One region of the Paenibacillus azoreducens genome, then DNA from elsewhere that is predicted to be linked to it. Evidence: riboswitches for the same ligand, from Rfam matches in the RefSeq annotation. Region 1 holds a riboswitch; the other holds the start of a gene.
What was found. Region 1 has a riboswitch for cyclic di-AMP ahead of L6442_RS31970 (C40 family peptidase). Riboswitches for the same ligand answer to the same signal wherever they lie in the genome.
Positions count from the first base shown of each region.

Region 2: it holds a riboswitch for cyclic di-AMP, as region 1 does, so the genes downstream of both, L6442_RS24455 (alpha/beta fold hydrolase) here and L6442_RS31970 (C40 family peptidase) in region 1, are expected to answer to the same signal.

Region 1 covers NZ_AP025343.1:7,131,250-7,140,393, forward strand. The annotation lists gene L6442_RS31960 (M1 family metallopeptidase) at 1-1,576, shown strand, start outside; gene L6442_RS31965 (hypothetical protein) at 1,588-2,421, shown strand; cyclic di-AMP (ydaO/yuaA leader) riboswitch at 2,710-2,850, shown strand; gene L6442_RS31970 (C40 family peptidase) at 2,856-3,323, shown strand; cyclic di-AMP (ydaO/yuaA leader) riboswitch at 3,711-3,849, shown strand; gene L6442_RS31975 (C40 family peptidase) at 3,854-4,345, shown strand; gene L6442_RS31980 (GNAT family N-acetyltransferase) at 4,541-5,032, shown strand; gene L6442_RS31985 (c-type cytochrome) at 5,191-5,553, shown strand; gene L6442_RS31990 (4a-hydroxytetrahydrobiopterin dehydratase) at 5,647-5,952, opposite strand; gene L6442_RS31995 (hypothetical protein) at 6,146-6,439, opposite strand; gene motA (flagellar motor stator protein MotA) at 6,754-7,554, shown strand; gene motB (flagellar motor protein MotB) at 7,538-8,341, shown strand; gene rluF (23S rRNA pseudouridine(2604) synthase RluF) at 8,482-9,144, opposite strand, start outside.
Region 2 covers NZ_AP025343.1:5,501,432-5,510,575, reverse strand. The annotation lists gene L6442_RS24465 (AraC family transcriptional regulator) at 1-622, opposite strand, end outside; gene L6442_RS24460 (hypothetical protein) at 771-1,109, opposite strand; cyclic di-AMP (ydaO/yuaA leader) riboswitch at 1,500-1,701, shown strand; cyclic di-AMP (ydaO/yuaA leader) riboswitch at 1,773-1,934, shown strand; gene L6442_RS24455 (alpha/beta fold hydrolase) at 2,090-2,911, shown strand; gene L6442_RS24450 (AcpB/EbpR/MafR family transcriptional regulator) at 2,983-4,422, shown strand; gene deoD (purine-nucleoside phosphorylase) at 4,555-5,265, shown strand; gene L6442_RS24440 (NupC/NupG family nucleoside CNT transporter) at 5,320-6,501, shown strand; gene L6442_RS24435 (HelD family protein) at 7,298-9,144, shown strand, end outside.

The DNA.
Region 1 (9,144 bases):
CGGCTTCGGTTCCATGACCATTACGGATATGAAAACTTCGGAAGGTCTTTCCCTCATGCACCGCATGCAGTATGTTCAGCCTGACGACGGAAACGTAAAGGACAAGACCCTGGTAAAAGTTCGGCTCCCCAAACCTGTCAAGGGTGGAGAGAGCATCACGCTCAGTATCCAGTTCGAAGTCAAATTGCCCAAAATCTTCGCCCGAATGGGCACTGCTGATGAGTTTGTCATGGCCGGACAGTGGTTTCCCAAAATCAGCGTTTACGAACCCGTAGGCCTGAGAGGCCGTACGACGGAAGGTTGGAATCTGCATCAATACCATGGCAACTCCGAATTTTACTCCGACTTTGGCATTTATAGCGTCCGAATTCATGTACCTGCCAACTACATTGTCGCAGGCACCGGTATTATGCAGTCCTCCCAAATCCGAAACAAGGAAAAAATCTATCAATTTTATGCGGATGATGTGCATGATTTCGCCTGGTCGGCATCGCCGAATTTTATTTATGCCGAAGAGCCGTTCTCCTCTGCCGAAGTGCCGGGCGTGAGAATCAAGCTTTATTTGGACCCTGTCCACAAGGACCTTAAGGAAAGATACTTTTTTGCCGCCAAATCCGCGTTGAAATACTTCAGCAAATGGTACGGAACTTATCCTTATTCGACATTGTCCATCGTCGTTCCGCCCGATTCCGGCAATGGCGCCGGCGGTATGGAGTACCCAACGCTGGTCACGGCCTTCGGAGCCAAAGATGAATCACCGGGTTATGATCTCGAGCGCACCGTCATTCATGAAATTGGACATCAATATTTTTACGGCATGATTGCAAGCAATGAATTTGAAGAAGCCTGGCTGGATGAAGGTTTTACCTCTTATGCCGAGGATAAGCTCATGGAGCAGGAATATGGCGTCATTCCGAATTTGCCTATACAAGCCTCCCTGATCTCATCCCCGATGTCTTTAACGCAGGAGGCATGGAAATACGGTTCGCAGGATCAATACGCCTTGAATGTTTATTATCGCGGCAAGCTGCTGCTGAAGGCGATGGAGCAGCAGGCCGGAAGCCAAACCATGAATAAAATTATGAGGACTTACGCCCAAAAGTTTCGGTTTAAGCATCCCGCCACGGCGGATTTTCAAAAAGTGGTCGAGCAGGTCACCCGCAAATCATGGCAAAACTTCTTCGACCAGTATATTTACGGCAAGCAGATGGCCGACTTCGCGGTCGATTCCATCTCAGTAAAGAAAAAAGAGGGCGAAGCCGGTCCGGTTTACGAATCCACAATCAAAATATTAAAAAAGGGCGGCGACTTCCCGGAAGTTCCGATCCGGTTTACCTTTACCGACGGCCATACCTTGAACAAGGTCTGGAACGGTTCGGGCGACAGCGCCGAATACAAGTTGGAATACAGCGCTCCGCTCGCCTGGGCGATGGTTGATCCTGATTACTCGATCGTGATCGAGAACAAGCATATCAACAACTATTTGAAGGCGGACATGGATAAAAAGGTGCTGATCCGCTGGAACGCTAGCATCACCAAGCTGATTGAGACTCTGCTTGGAAGTCTGTCCTGGTGAGGTGAGAACTGGTGAAAGCACATATTGCAAATGGCTGGAAAAGTCTAAAAAACCAATTTTATATCGTCATTCTTCTCTTTTTATACCAGCTGATCTGGGGATACTTCTTGTACCGCCTGGTTCATTCGGCCGTCACACCGCTGCTGATGCGATATCCCGATCCGCCGCCAAATGAAATAAGCCAACTGCTCTACTATATTGAGGGCAAAATGAGCCTCGCTACGAGCGGGAAGGTTCATATGTACCTTGGAATTCTGCTCCTCATGTTCCTCATCCGCCTGCTTCTGACGCCATTTATTCATGCCGGGATTTTCCATGGGCTGCATCGGGAACGCGAAGGCGAGATCGGTCTGTATTTCTTTCAGGGAATGAAACGCCATGGGAAAACCGTGCTTTTATTTCATCTGTTCGAATGGGCGCTCATGGCCGTCCCGGCTTACTGGATTGTACTCAAGGTGTATCGAACTATCCTGAGCGGTATGCCGATGGAAACCATAGCTCTGCAGCTTCTTCCATATATAGCGGCCTGGCTTTTATACAACTACATCATTCACCAATTGATCCTTTTCATGCAGTTCGGCAAAACCGGCGGCACGGGCCTGCTGGCTCCCCTGTGGTTATGCTTGCGCGGCGCGCTGCCCCTCATCGCTATTTCTGTTGTCCTTGGTATGATCAGTTTGCTCCTATTCGGTCTTTTTGCAGGCATTTCATTTTTCTGGTCCGGAATCATTGCTCTCATTTTGCTCCAAGGTCATCATCTGGTCAGCTGTACCATGAAAATTTGGGGCATTTCAGCTAAGTTTGATCTTTGGCATCATCAGGCACATAGGAGCTCAGAGGAATAAAAACTAGAATAAAGGTTAAATTTTTGTCATTACTTCAATCCCATGATAAAAGAAAAACCCCACCCTTTTTGTTAGAAAGGGGCGGGGTTTTGTCGGTTTTTATCGGTTCATGGATTTGCAAATACAGCAATCCTCTGTTAAAATAATCCGAGTAAGACTTAGTAACAAGTTTGTAATATTTGCTGTAACTTTTCAAATTCATTTCATTCATGCTGTAACGATTTTTCAACGAAAAGAAACCGAAAGAAGTCAATGGATAAAATAACGAGTTAACGATTTATAAGGTGCAACGATTAAAGGCCGAATTCCTTGGCACCGGGAAGCGGGGGAACCATTTATGGGTGAATTGATCTCGCAGTCGAGGGATCATAGGGGGCGACCTTCTACCGAATCCTTTAGCTAACTTCGCAGGCAACCGGAAGGGGTTTATTTTTTTGAAAAAGAAGTTTGCAGCAATTGCACTTGGCGTAACACTTATGTTTTCGATGGGAACCGGCAGCGCTTTTGCGAATTCATCATTAAACAGCGTTGTTCATAAGACCGTCGGCGTTTCATACAAAACTGGCGGATCAACCACTAAAGGATTTGATTGTTCCGGATTTACGCAATATGTATTGAAAAAAATGGGCGTTTCCGTTCCGCGCCAATCCAATGCCCAATTCAGAACTGGCACTCCCGTCTCCAAAAGCCAACTTCGCGCAGGAGATCTGGTATTTTTCAATACGACTGGCGGCGGCGTTTCCCATGTTGGTATCTATATTGGGAATGGAAGCTTTGCACATTCATCCTCTTCCAAAGGGGTTACGATCAGCAAGCTTAGCAACAGCTATTTCGCCAAACGCTACATAGGCGCAAAACGAGTTATGAGCAATGCCAAATATAAGGCAGCAGCCTTCAATTAAAATAACTTCATAAATGTTTACGATCTGGCCCGCAAACGGATGATTTTTGCCGAAATCACCTTGCGGGTTTCTTACTGTTTCGTGCTCATACTTATTAGACGAATGAGACGCGCAAAAGGTAACAGTTTTTCAAAAAAAACTTTTTGATAATTTTTTCCTGTCCATTTCCATTTACCCTGTTTATCCAACAAATAAACATCTTTTCCTATTATATGTTCTATAAATCCGCCCTTTCTTATGAAAAAAACTAATTTTTTTTGAATCTTTGTGGTAGAAACAATTGCCAAAGTGGTGTTCCTTTGTTACAATAAGTCCAGTGAGTTAGTAACAACTTTGTAATCTTTATAAAATCGTTTGTAACCAAGGACGTTTCCTGAATTATATAGTGTAAAGCATATGCCGAATTCTCTCACACTAGGGAAGCGGGGGAACCATTTATGGGTGAATTGATCTTGCATCAGAGGGATCATAGGGGACCTTCTACCGAATCCTTAAGCTAACCTCGCAGGCACCGGAAGGAGTATATTTGTTTGAAGAAGAAACTTGCAGCAGCTGTCATGAGTTTTGCCATTGTCTTCACTGTCGGGGCCGGAAGCGCTTTCGCGGACTCCAAAATGGACAAAGTCATCGATGATGTTCTAGGTACAAAGTACAGAACCGGCGGCACGACTACTAGCGGTTTTGACTGCTCCGGATTCACCATGTATGTCTACAAACATCTCGGCATTAATTTGCCTCATCAATCCGGATCGCAATTCAGTATGGGCACTTCTGTTTCCCGCAGCGACCTCAGAGCGGGAGATCTGGTATTCTTCAATACCTCCGGCGCTGGCATTTCCCATGTCGGAATCTATATGGGCGACGGAAAGTTTGCACATGCCTCTACTTCACGTGGTGTAGTTGTAAGTTCGCTTAGTGAAAGCTATTACGTTGATCGCTACGTCGGCGCTAAACGAGTCATGAGCACGGATACATATGAATCCACTGCTATTGATTCCCCGGATAACGATGACGTACAATAATTCCAATTAGTTGCTACACGGTTGTACGAAAGGCCCGTAACGAGATTTTTGCCGAAATCTCAGTACGGGCCTTTCGTACATGGAGCGGGCTTCCCCTTCCATGTGTACCGTGAATGTCCTTCATAGGAATAGTTTTTTAAGAATGTTCAAATCCTATGAATCAACGCACTTTCGCAAGGAATGAGGTCGTAAGCCATGAGCGTTGCCAAAAAAATTTTTATGGTCATCCCGATGATGCGGGAACATGCCGAAGTTTGCAGCAACTGGAAATATGAGCCTCCATACGACCGAATTTACAGCTGGCTTCCCTGGGAGCAGATGGAGGCGCTCGGCATTGAATTTGGGGATCCTGATATACGGGAACGCCAATATGTATCGATTATGGACGCTGAAGGCATCCTGTGCGGGTTTGCCCAGCTTTTCCCGATGGTCAATGTTATTCGGCTTGGAGTCGGCTTACGGCCTGATTTATGCAATTTGGGAATGGGTAAGAGCTTCTTGGAGGCCATCGTCGCGGAAGCCAAAAAGCGATATCCGGAACTGCCTGTTGATCTGGAGGTGCAGGAATGGAATCAACGCGCAATCCGCGCATATTTAAAAGCGGGCTTCGAGATTACCGACACCTACGAAAAATGGACGCCTGAAGGCCTCGAACGCTTACACTGCATGGTCTATCGGGAACATTAAAAACGTCAATGATAAATGGTACAAAATTGTGTATTTTTGGTGGCTTTTTCTCTGCTTTTCGTTTGATTTTTTGTCACAAACTATTTGATGTACAAGCTTGTTCCGTTATAATGAAGAAATGAGAGGACTGTCAGTATACATAGAAAGGACGAAAACGGATGCAAAAATGGATCATGAGCGGTTTGATAACAATCGCATGCGTATTTGCCATTGTGCTTATATTTACGCTGCCTGGCAAGGAAGAAGTAGCTGAACAAAATAAACCACCAGCCATGCCTGAAGTAACCATGGACGCAGCGGCGGCTGAAGCTACACTCAAAGCCCAAGGCTGCATTAGCTGCCATGGTGACCAGCTGCAGGGAGGCGCCGGACCTAATCTGCAAAAAATCGGATCACAGCTCTCTGCCGAAGAGATCTACAAAATCATTACCAAAGGCCAAGGCGGAATGCCTTCGTTCAAAGACAAGCTGAAAAGCGAAGAAATTGCCAACGTAGCTCAGTGGCTTGCAGCCAAAAAATAATCCTTTTTTTCCTAAATAAAAAACACGCTTCATGGGGAACCCTTTCAGGACTGCCCAAGCGTGTTTTTTTGCCGTTTCGAACATATTCGTTTGTTACCGTTTCTCTCCGGATCGCATCTTTTCAAATAACTCGTTAAACTGATGAGCTTCCTTGATATCAAGGGCGGTAATGCCCCCTTCATCCCAGGAGGTCAGCCGTAATGTTACATTCTTATAATCAATTGTGATAAAGGGATGATGATCAAAGGCTTCGGAGATCGTTGCTACTTCATCGACAAATGAAATCCCCTTCATGAAGCTTGCGAAAACATATTTTCGCACAATCCAGCGTCCTTCTTCCAGCTGCCAGCCCTCCAGCTTCGCTAAATGCGCTTCCACTTCTTCTTGTGTATAAACCATTTTTCATATCCTCCCTGAAACCCACATCCCTACGGATCGATGACCCTCAGGATGCGTCTTTGCCTGGCTTTCCATCAACTTTTTCCATTGTATTCCGATCACTGAGTGTTTATGAATATGGCCGTGCTCAGGCCCCATCGCTTGATTATATTTTAACACGCCAAATATTCAAAAATCTAATCCGCCCCTCGGATTAGATCAACGGAACTACCGTCAGCTCATCTTCTCCAATCAGCAGATTGATTCGATGCTGTTGCTTGTCATACATGACAACGCCGCATCCGACCTCAATTACCGGCTCCGCACCCAACCCATAAAAAAGATCCTCGGCCAGCGCTTCATGCACCTCTTGTTTCTCCCCTGGGCTGAGCTGCTGCCACTCGTTTCCTTCCATCTCGAAAAAAAGATAACTATCCGGGATTTGCCCGATCGCTTCCGTCAGATCTTTTAATATTTCGCCATATTCCCGTCCATGTTTTACACCCATATTTGTTACCTCCACCCTGGTCTCATTTTGTCTATACTGAATAGATTGACGAAAGCCTCACTTTCGCCCATGGGGTAAGCGCTATCTCAAAAGTTAGCCTTCCCGCTTCTTTAGTACAATCTATGGAATAGAGTTGTTGCTGGATAGGGCTCGCCCTCCCTTTGTTTCATTATACCGGAAAAACCCCCTTAAAAAAAAAGCCGATCCTGACGATAAATAATATATTACGTTCTTGGTGCAGCACACCATGTTGCAAGGATGCAAACTTGGTGCACGAAAGGATTCAATTCTATTTCTCATGGATGAGGTGTGCAATGGAAATTTCAACACTTATCGGCCTAATTCTTGGTGTGGTCGCAGTCCTTGTCGGTATGTTTCTCAAAGGGGCGCCTTTAATCTCTCTTCTCACCCCCGCGGCTTACGTCATTATTCTCGTGGGGACCGCTGCAACATTGTTTATTGGTTTCCCCATGTCAGAGCTCAAGAAGTTTCCGAAGCTGCTGAAAATGGTATTTGTGAAGCAGAAATTAGTGGAACGCCGTGAACTGATCTCCATGTTTATGGAATGGGCGTCCATTACCCGCCGTGAAGGCCTGCTCGCTTTGGAAACCAAAGTAGAAGAGATTGATGACGACTTTCTCCGCAACGGCATGCGGATGATTATCGACGGCAACGACCAGGATTTTGTACGTGATGTTTTAATGGAAGATATCGCGGCTACGGAGGAACGGCACCGCGCAGGTGCATTGATCTTCTCCCAAGCCGGCATGTACGCTCCTTCGCTCGGGGTACTCGGCGCCGTTGTCGGTCTGATCGCCGCCCTGACGAAGATGGAGAACATGGGAGAGCTAGCACATGCCATCGGTGCGGCATTTATCGCGACCCTCCTAGGTATTTTCACAGGTTATGTGCTGTGGCATCCGATCTCAAACAAATTGAAGCGCTTGTCCAAAAAGGAAATTGAGCTGAAGCTCATGATGATCGAAGGACTCTTGTCCATTCAATCCGGCGTTTCCACGATAGCGATCAGCCAGAAGCTTTCTGTTTTTCTGACCCCTTCCGAGCGTGCTCAAATGAATGAGAAGGAGGCTGTTGCAGGTGAGCAAAAAGACTAGACGTGAACATCATGAAGAACATGCGGACGAATCATGGCTCTTGCCGTACGCTGACCTTTTGACACTGCTGCTCGCTCTGTTCATCGTAATGTACGCCATGAGCACGATCGACAACAAAAAATTCGAAGAAATGAGCAAAGCCTTTAATACAGCTCTTAGTACCGGTAACGGCGTGCTCAGCTTCAACTCCGAAGTTAAGACGGAGAAAAGCTCCAGCAAAAACAGTGACAACACCCTGCCGACCAGCTCGGACAAGAAGAAACAACGGGAGCTGCTGGCGAAGCAAGAACAGGAAGATATGGAAAAGCTGAAAAAACAGCTGGATCAATATATTAACAACAATGGGCTTACGAATTTGCTGAACACGAAGCTGAATCAATCCGAGCTGACGATTTCGATCCGAGACAATGCGCTATTTGACATAGGCAGCGCAGTCGTCAAGCCTGAATCCCGTCAATTGGCTGTGGCCATCAGCAATATGCTGCAGCAATTCCCTAGCTACAATGTGATTGTTTCGGGGCATACGGATAATATGCCAATCTCGAATAGCGAATATGCCTCGAACTGGGATCTAAGCTCTGACCGTGCATTGCACTTTATGAAGATTTTGCTTACGAATCCAAATTTGAATCCGTCGAAGTTTACTTCCACTGCTTATGGAGAATATCATCCGGTTGCTTCCAACAATTCGGATGTAGGCAGGGCAAAAAACCGCCGGGTCGAAGTCTCCATCATACGGAAATATACCGATGGTGGCGAACAGCAATTGCAAGTTCAAAACAAATGACATTCATTAAAACCAAAAGCTGTATTCCCCACTATATGAGGGATACAGCTTTTTTACTCACCGATATCCTATGGACTAAAGATTAGTCCTCTATCCTCGATTCTTACCTTATAATAAAAGAGATATCCGCTTTGGCTATATTATTGCAGCTGATAATGCAGCAAACGGCCAAGCTCCTCTTTCTCGCGATCCGTCAGATCCCGCCATTTTCCCTTCGGCAAAGATCCCAAATGAATATTCATAATCCGGATACGCTGCAGCTTGCGGACATGATACCCAAATGCGCTGCACATCCTGCGAATCTGCCGGTTTTTTCCTTCCGTCAAAATGATTTTGAAGACCCGCTCAGAAACTCGAGTCACCGTGCAAGGAAGGGTCATCTCCCCTAATATTTTGACTCCGCTGGCCATTCCCGTCAAAAACGATTGGGTAACGGGCTTGTCTACCGTCACGATATACTCTTTTTCATGTCTGCCTTCAGACCTTAAAATTTTATTGACGATATCCCCGTCGCTTGTCATCAGAATAAGCCCTTCCGAGTCCTTGTCCAATCTACCGATTGGAAAAATCCGCTCCGAATGGCCCACAAAGTCCACGACGTTCCCTTGAATATGGCGCTCAGTCGTGCTTGTGATGCCTACCGGCTTATGTAAGGCAATATACACATGGCTTTTTTGCTTGGCTTTCAGAGGCCGTCCGTCAATACGCACATCATCCCCTTCCTCAGCCTGGCTGCCAAGTACCGCGGTAACGCCGTTAATCGTAACTTTGCCGCTCTCCACTAACTTATCCGCTTCGCGACG
Region 2 (9,144 bases), 1.6 Mb from region 1:
TCACTTGATAATCTTTCGCGCCTTTCTCTGAACCTTCCCCTGAAATGAGATAGTTCTGCAATACTTGTGGATTTAACAGCACAACCAAATATCCATAGTGCTCCTTTTCCACATAGGAGGACGGGAATACCAATGATATATATGACTTCCCTCCGGTCTCATAGTGGGAATACCGTAATAAGAACGGGCCTTTCTGTTTAACACGCTTCAATATCGTCTGATCCGAAAACTCGTCGAATGAAAGAAGACCAACTTTGGAATCCATTACTTTTTCCCGGCGCATATTAAATAAGTAAGCGCCTTCAAAAAAGGATTCTTTGGATAAATATTTTGACAAGGTCTGCAGGGCTGCGGCATCAAGCAAGGGATCATCCCCGAGGGAGTATATCCAGTTCTGAAGGGTCTGATCTTCATATATGTTCAAACCGTACCACTTCAGTTTAGCCAGGATGAATTCCGTACGGTCTAATGTTTCTTCAATTCTGTCCCTGTTGATATATCCGAGCTGGGAGGAGGCATAATCCGAGAATCGCTGAATCAGAAATAATGAAAACGGGATGATAATGATGGTAATTAAGATGCAGCTCCATAAAAAAATACGCAGATATGTCGATTTGAACATATGAAAATGCCGCCCCCTCTTAATTATCCCAAGGAAAGTGTTTTTATTTTTAAATTCTATGATATCTAATCACGTTGTTTCTGCCTAGTTCTTATTTGCCTATTCGGGTTCTCAATCGTCTTTTCATCGGGAGTATTCCTTACCGGCTCTAACGTTTTAAGGGGCAACTTTGGGAGGGGGAAATAAAAAAGAAGCCGCCGCCAGCGAAGAATCGAAGATTCTTACGGCTAGTAACGGGGCTTTGTGTTAGACAGCAGTCATAGCAAGAAGATGCTAACCATACGGACGTAGTCTCCACCTGATAATCTACCCCTTTAAATCCTAGAGAGGTCAATGCCTGATTCACCATTCCTTCGGATGAGCTGAACATCGTCTGCACCATCATGCTAACGACCAGCCAAGAAATGAAGTATGGCAAAAAGACAAATGACTGTGCCGTCTTCTTGAACCATTTAACCGCGACTTCATTGAGCAGCACCGAGAGCATGATTGCCGTCCCCAAACCGAACACAAGAAACAGCCCATTCAGAAATACGGTGTTCCATGTGACACGAAGCCAGTCATTGGTCGAAAAGAAGAACTCGAAGTTTCTCCATCCTACTCATTCGCTGCCAAACAGGCCTTCTGAAAGCCGGTAATTCTGAAAGGCGAGCAAATGTCCCTGTATCCGCTTCTGTAGGGGGCCGCTCATCAAGTGTTATGCGGAACATAAATCAAGTAAACGGAAGCTTTCGGTTGTAAATGAATGATTGAGTAAGTTCAGTGACCGGAAACCGGCAATAGCCTTAAAAAAGGCCATGAATTCTATCATAACCATCCTTTACAGTTTGCCGGCTCAGGCGTATAGTCAACTCATTATGAAGTATCTTCGCTTCATGAATGAATTGCGCTGAATTTTCAATTGCGAAAAGCGGGGGAACCACAATCAGCATTGGCATGGCATTCCGATCATACGGAATGAAGCCGCTGCTAGGGGTGAATCGGAAGAAGAGGCGGTTTAATATCGGCTTCCAATCCGCAGGGCAACTCTCACTGCCCGAATCCGACAGCTAACCTCGTAAGCGTCGCTATGAGAGAGGAGTGAAACTGTGAGTTGTCAACGAACACAGGGTACCTGCTCTGTGTTTTTCTGTGCGGAAAATTGAATGGATGTCTAAGATCGCTGAATTTCCGTTCCGACGGAAAACGGGGGAACCGGCCGTGATGATCAATCATTCGTCACATGGGGTGAATCTCGAAAAAGCATTCGAGTAGGGCTACTCTTGGGTCCGAATCCGTCAGCTAACCTCGTAAGCGTTAGAAGAGAGGCTGCTTTTTATACATGCAATGCAAGGTTTATTTGCCTTGCCTCAAGAAGCATGGAAAGAGAGTTCCTCTTTCCCGTGCTTCTTTTTTTGCTGTTTTCGGATTTAGTTCTGGATTAAAGAAGGCATCGTCAGATAATGCATAATGGAGAGGAGAAGGAAGTTGCCTAATATAGAAGTGAACGGAACAACGCTGTATTATGAGACGCATGGCAGCGGCGTGCCCATTGTTTTTATTCATGGACATCTTTCATCTCATCATATGTTTGAGCCTCAAGTGGAGTATTTCAGCAAAAGAGCCAAAGTCATCGTGCTTGATTTGAGGGGATACGGAAATTCGGGGAAGTTAAACGTGGAAGTGGAAGAGATCGTCAAGACGCAATGCGAGGATTTAAACGAATTAATGGATAAACTGGATATCCCGAAAGTGACCCTTGTCGGCTGCTCGAGCGGAAGTTTGCTTGTGCAAAAGTTTGCGGCCTCTTACCCGGACAGGGTAAATGCGCTTGTGCTGGTGGACAGTTATTTCTACGGTCCATGCGGTCCTTTTGGCACCAAAAGCAGCCTGTGGAAAATCCTCGAGGCATGCAGCTGGCTTTCCTATTATCTGCCTGCGGAATTTTTCCTCCGCTCGCTCCGCGTGACATACCACCGCTGGATTCCGGCTTACAGTATTTTACGGAATGAGCTGTTTCATAAACGGCCTACCGAATCGATCAAGCAGCGGATGGCTTTGCTGAAGGTCCATACGGATCCGGGTTCAACGCGGCTGAAAATGCCGATATTATGCGTAGCGGGCAGACAAAGCGAATGGTTTGTGAACCAGATGAACAAGGCGGTAGAGTGGTTCTCCTGCGCACAGAAGGCGGTCATTGAAGACGCGATCTATCCAAGTCATTTATGTCAGCCGATTGAGTTCAACCGTATTTTGCTTAATTTTTTGATTGACCAGCGTATTTACCGGATGGAGCAGCCTTCGGGCTGAATATGGCCTTCGCTGGCTAGAATATTGAGGTACCGCTTGGCCTGGCGGAAGCAACGGGTAAAGGTGATGACATGAATAAAGAATATATGCAGCTGAAATCGCTGCTGAAGCTGCTGGACCGGGAGGAGCGGTGGTTTACGTTTGCCGAGGTGGAAAAAGAGCTGGGGTTATCCGGCAAGTCCGTCCGCAAAATCGTCGAAGCGGCCCTTCACCTCCTGCCCCCGTCCATGCATATCGAGGTATCGAGGGGGAGGGGCATCATTTTCCGCCGGGACCGTTACGGCACGAGCATTCAGGAAGTTTTGGAACCGCTGCTTCGGGAGACGCCTTATTTCCGCCTGATGCAGCTTTTGTTCGTAAACAACGGAAACGCCTCTGCGGAAGAGGTGGCGGAAGAGCTCTACATGAGTTTTTCCTCGTTCAAAAAATGGATTATTCATCTAAACCGGGATGAGCTGCGTCCGTTTCAGCTTCGGATTACGTACTCCTCGCCGACGCTTAAAGGTAATGAAATTCATGTCCGCTATTTTTTCTGGAAACTGTTTACCGAGGCTTATCCGTATACCGGATGGCCTTTTTCGAATGCCGATTTTGACCGGCTGAACGGCTTAGTGGCGGAAATCGAGCGGGAAAAAGGAGTGATCTACTTTTTGAATTCCAAGCGCAGCCTGTCGTTTCTGATCGCTATTGTGCTCGAAAGAGTCAAACAGGGACATCGGGTTGCGCTCAAAAACGGCAGCTATGCCTGGGATCAAAACGCGTTTTACGGCCCCGTCGTAAAACTGTCGGAGAAGCTTACTCAGCTTTACGGCGTCGTTTTGCCTCAGGATGAGGTCTATTTTTTGCAGTCGATGTTCAACCTCAGCCAATACCATGACAAGGACGGATTGAATATTTTCGAGGAAAAAGCGCCTCCTTCGGAAGGTGGGGATCGTGAAGAGAACCGTATGTCCGGCTTGCTTATCGCTGTATTGGCTGAAGCCTTTCCGGCGCTGAACTTAGGACCGCGGTTTTTGGCCGAAATCCGGGAATTTGTGGACAAGCTGCGGATCGATAACGCCATTCCCGAACTGATGGCCGTTTCGCACAGCCATCTGACTGCGTATATCCAGGAGAAAGAGCAGTCCATTTTTGCGTCCGTAACCGATTGTATGCAGCATTGGCAGCGGAGCTTCCCAGATATGATTTACAATGACTATCATTTGACCAAGCTTACGTTTATTATCAGTTCCAGCCTTCGTTATAAAAGCAAAAAGGCATTTTTGATTATCGGCGAGGAGTTTTCGGTGCGGCATTACGTCGCGAACTTGATCAAAAGGGAAATTGGCGACGATTTGACGATCGAAACTTCGATTTTGCATGGGCTGACCGATGATATCATCAAGCAGCATCAGATCGACTTCGTGATCAGCACGATGCCCGTATCCTTAACGAGCGTGCCAACGGTCATCATTTCCACGATCCCGACGAAAAGGGACCTGGAAAATATCCGGCAGGAGTTGATGGCGTAACAGCATGGTCCTTTTTCTTCCGTATCCAACGGCAGCAATTGGACTAGTTTCGGCCCCGGATTCCCTTTAAGATAACTACTGTAAGCGATAACAAATCATCGCTCGCCAGTTTAATCAAGGGGGAAATGCAACATGAGTATTCATCTGGGGGCCAAAGCCGGAGACGTTGCGGAACGGGTTCTGCTGCCGGGCGATCCGCTCCGCGCCAAATTCGTGGCCGAACATTTTCTGGAGGACGTTCGGTGTTACAACGAGGTTAGAGGGATGTACGGCTTTACCGGGTTATATAAAGGAATTCCGGTGTCCGTTCAGGGGACGGGAATGGGAAATCCGTCGATAAGCATTTACGTCACGGAGCTGATCAAAGATTACGGGGCGAAGAAGCTGATCCGGATCGGTACATGCGGCGCGATGCAGAAGGAGCTACAAATCCGGGATATCGTGCTCGCGCAGGCGGTTTCCTCGGACAGCAACATGACAGAAAAGATTTTTCTCGGCTGCAATTATGCGCCATCCGCCGATTTCGGCCTGCTGATGCAAGCGTATCAAGAGTCCGTTCGCCGCAGCGCAAACGTATTTGTAGGGAATGTGTATAATTCCGACGAGTTTTACAGAGAGACGCTGGCAAGACTTCATAAATTTATGGAATTCGGGGTTCTGGCCGTTGAGATGGAAAGCACGGCGCTGTATACGCTGGCTGCCAAATACGGAGTGAGGGCATTGTCCATCCTGACAGTAGGAAGTCAACTGCTGACAAATGAACGTTCTGAGCATAAAGACAGCGAGCAGTCCTTTAATCAGATGGCGGAAATCGCGCTCGACACCATCATAGCGGATGTATAGGGCTTTGAATCCAGAAATATTGTGAATTTGTTCACGAAAATGGAGGGAGACATCATGAAATATGTGGTCGCTCTGATTGGACTTGCCGTGATTCTTGCGCTTGCCTGGCTCGTCAGCTCGGATAAAAAGAATATCAAATTCCGGCCGATCGTCATCATGATTGCGCTGCAGATCGTGCTTGGGCTGATTTTGCTGAAAACAAGCATCGGGGAGTTCCTGGTTAGAGGTTTTGCCGACGGTTTTGCAAAAATTTTGAACTTTGCCAATGAAGGCACTGATTTTGTATTTGGCGGCATCGTCAACGAAGGTGTCCATTCGTTTTTCTTCCACGTGCTGATGCCGATCGTGTTCATGTCGGTGCTCATCGGAATTTTGCAGCATTATAAAATACTGCCGTTTATCATTAAATACATCGGTCTTGCGCTCAGCAAGGTCAACGGAATGGGCAAGCTGGAGTCGTATAACGCTGTAGCTTCCGCCATTCTCGGACAAAACGAAGTGTTCATTTCCTTTAAAAAGCAAATCGGCCTGCTGCCGCGGCAGCGGTTGTATACGCTGTGCGCGTCCGCGATGTCGACCGTATCGATGTCGATCGTCGGTTCGTACATGACCATGCTCAAACCGGAGTACGTCGTGGCCGCGCTGGTCTTGAACCTGTTCGGCGGGTTTATTATTTCTTCGATTGTAAACCCTTACAAGGTGCAACCGGAAGATGATATTCTCGAAGTGAAGGAAGAGAGGAAGCAAACTTTTTTCGAAATGCTTGGCGAATATATTATGGATGGCTTTAAAGTGGTCGTCATCGTCGGCGTGATGCTGGTCGGTTTCGTGGCCCTGATCTCCATGATCAACGGCATTTTCAGCGGTGTGTTCGGCATTTCATTCCAAAACATTCTCGGTTACGCGCTTGCTCCGTTCGCCTTTCTTATGGGCGTTCCATGGCATGAAGCGATTAAGGCCGGCAGCATAATGGCCACGAAAATCGTGGCGAACGAGTTTGTCGCAATGCTCGATTTCGTGAAGATTCAAGGGGACTTCAGCGAACGCACCAAAGCGATTGTGTCGGTTTTTCTGATCTCCTTCGCAAATTTCGGTTCAATCGGCACGATCGTCGGCGCCGTGAAAGGCCTGAACGAAAAGCAGGGCAACGTGGTTGCCGGATTCGGGCTGAAGCTTTTGTACGGGGCGGCATTGGTGAGCTTTTTGTCGGCGACGATTATCGGCATTGTGTTTTAAATTAGTCCAGTATTAATTTAGTTTTTAACGTAGTTTGGTGTAGCCGCTGCGGTTACGGATCGATCTTCCGATCACTGCCTGGCTTCAAAATTATTGGATTTTATTTCTGCTCAATAAGAAATTAGTTCTTGATATGATGCGAAGTTGACCGCTGCGGTTACGGATCGATCTTCCGATCGCTTCGGTCTTCAAAATAATTGGATTTTATTTCGGCTCAATAAGAAATTAGTTCTTGATATGATGCAAAGTTGACCGCTACAGTTACGGATCGATCTTCCGATCGCTGTTGTCTCCAAATTTCTTTGATTAAATATTCCATAAAGGTAGAAATTCGGAGACAAAGGCGACCGCTGCGCTTCTTCAGATCGATTCCGTCCCCTCCGCTACTTTCGCTTCTCTTCAAATACTAATTATGATGGTTGAGCCTTTATTTCTAAAAAGAATAATTTCGGAGACAGCCTATGCTTCGAAGCGATTCCGTCCCTTGCTACCTCACTTCTTTTGAAAACTAAATATATGGAGAAGCATTCATTTCAAAACCCTGGCAGCAACGAAACTCGTCGCCGCCAGGGTTTTGTGTGTATAAGGGGTGGGAAAACCCGTCCGAGAAAGCAAAAAAACCAGATCTACTGGTCACAGCAGTCTGGTTTTATATGTAACATTCGACATAATTCGAATCACTATTTTTGGACCCACGATAAAAATATAATACTACAGCCGAAAGAATAAGTCTATATTTTTTTTAGTTTTTATCTATACTTAAATGCATTCTAAAGAGGAGGAGAGGCGAGGCAAATTGTTATACGAAAGCGAAACGGCGGAACAGGAACATTTACGGGACATTGTAAAGAAGCTTCAGGCGGCACTTACGGCAATAGAGGACAAGGTGTCGGATTCCTACCGGGACGTTATCGAAGCCAAAAAATATCTTTGGGTGAATATGGCGCAGCTGGACCCGGCGGAACGCGCGGCAAACCGGGTGGATATTTCGTTATCGATTGATGCGGGCGAAAAAGCCGTTGCCAAGCGGCAGCGGATCAGCAAGCTGGTAAGTTCGCCTTATTTTGGCCGAGTGGATTTCAAGGCGTTGGATCATGCCGAGGCGGATGCCTGCTATATTGGCGTACATGCATTCAGCGAGGAGGAAAGCCAGCGCAACCTGATTTACGATTGGCGTTCGCCCATTGCGAGTCTGTTTTACGATTTCCATGTGGGGGAAGCCCACTACGAGGCCCCGATGGGCAGAATGAAGGGCAAAATAACCACGAAAAGGCAGTACAAGATCAGGGACGGAATCATGGACTACATGATCGAAAGCTCGATGAACATCAACGACGACGTGCTGCAAAAAGAGCTCAGCAGCAGCTCGGACGAAAAGATGAAAAACATCGTGGCGACCATCCAGCAGGAGCAAAACCGGATCATCCGCAATGAAACCGCGGGCGAGTTAATCATCCAAGGCGTGGCAGGTTCCGGCAAAACCTCGGTTGCTCTGCACCGGGTCGCTTATTTGCTGTATCGGTTCAAAGAAACGCTGACCTCCGGTAATGTGCTGATCATATCGCCCAATAAGGTGTTTTCCGATTATATTTCGAACGTGCTGCCCGAGCTTGGCGAAGAGATGATCATGGAAGCAAGCATGGAGGAACTCGCCGCCCAGGAACTCGGCAGCATCTGCAAATTCCAGACGTTTTATGAACAGGCGGCGGTTTTGCTGGAGGATCGGGATGAGGCATTCGCCAAACGGATCCGGTACAAAGCCCGTTTGGACTTGATTGGGGAATTGGAATCTTTTGCGAAACATGCGGAAACGCATTATTTCGAGCCTGAGGATATCATGCTGGAGCAGGCTGCGATTTCTAGGAAGGCTATTCTGGACAGCTACCAAGCGACGGCGGGAATGCCCCTGGAGCAGCGCTTGGCTAAAACCGCGGCGGTCATCGGCGGTCAAAGCCGGACCGAAGACGGGGAGCGGCTAAAGCCCGCCGCAATTAAAAAAATCAAAACGGCCGTCAAAAAAATGTTCAAAATTCCTTCCATGTTAAACCTGTACAAAGAATTTTACAATTTTATCGGCAGACCGGAGATGTATAAGCCCATCGCGAAAAACATAATCGAGTTTGCGGATGTTTTTCCGCTTATTTATTTGAAAATTCTAATCGAGGGCGCGGAGCCGGTGCAGCTTGTTAAACATCTCCTGGTCGACGAAATGCAGGATTATACGCCCGTGCAGTATGCGGTGCTGGCCAAACGTTTCCCGTGCAAAAAAACGATTCTCGGCGACGCTTCCCAATCGGTGAACCCGTATTCCTCGACTTCCCTTACCGCAATCAAGGAGGTTTTCCCCCGGGCCGAATCGATGGAGCTGTTAAAAAGCTACCGATCCACTTTTGAAATCACGAATTTTGCCCTGCGGATCAAGCCGAATCAAGAACTGGTTCCCATCGAACGGCATGGGGACGTACCGCAGGTTATAAGATACGGCAGTCTAAAGGAGGAACTCGACGGAATCCGCGAATTATGCCGCCAATTTTTGAATTCGAAGCTTCATTCTCTCGGCATCGTCTGCAAAACCAAAACCCAGGCGGAGCAAATCGTTCATGCGATCAAAGAGCTGCATGCGGATGTGCATTTGCTGGATTT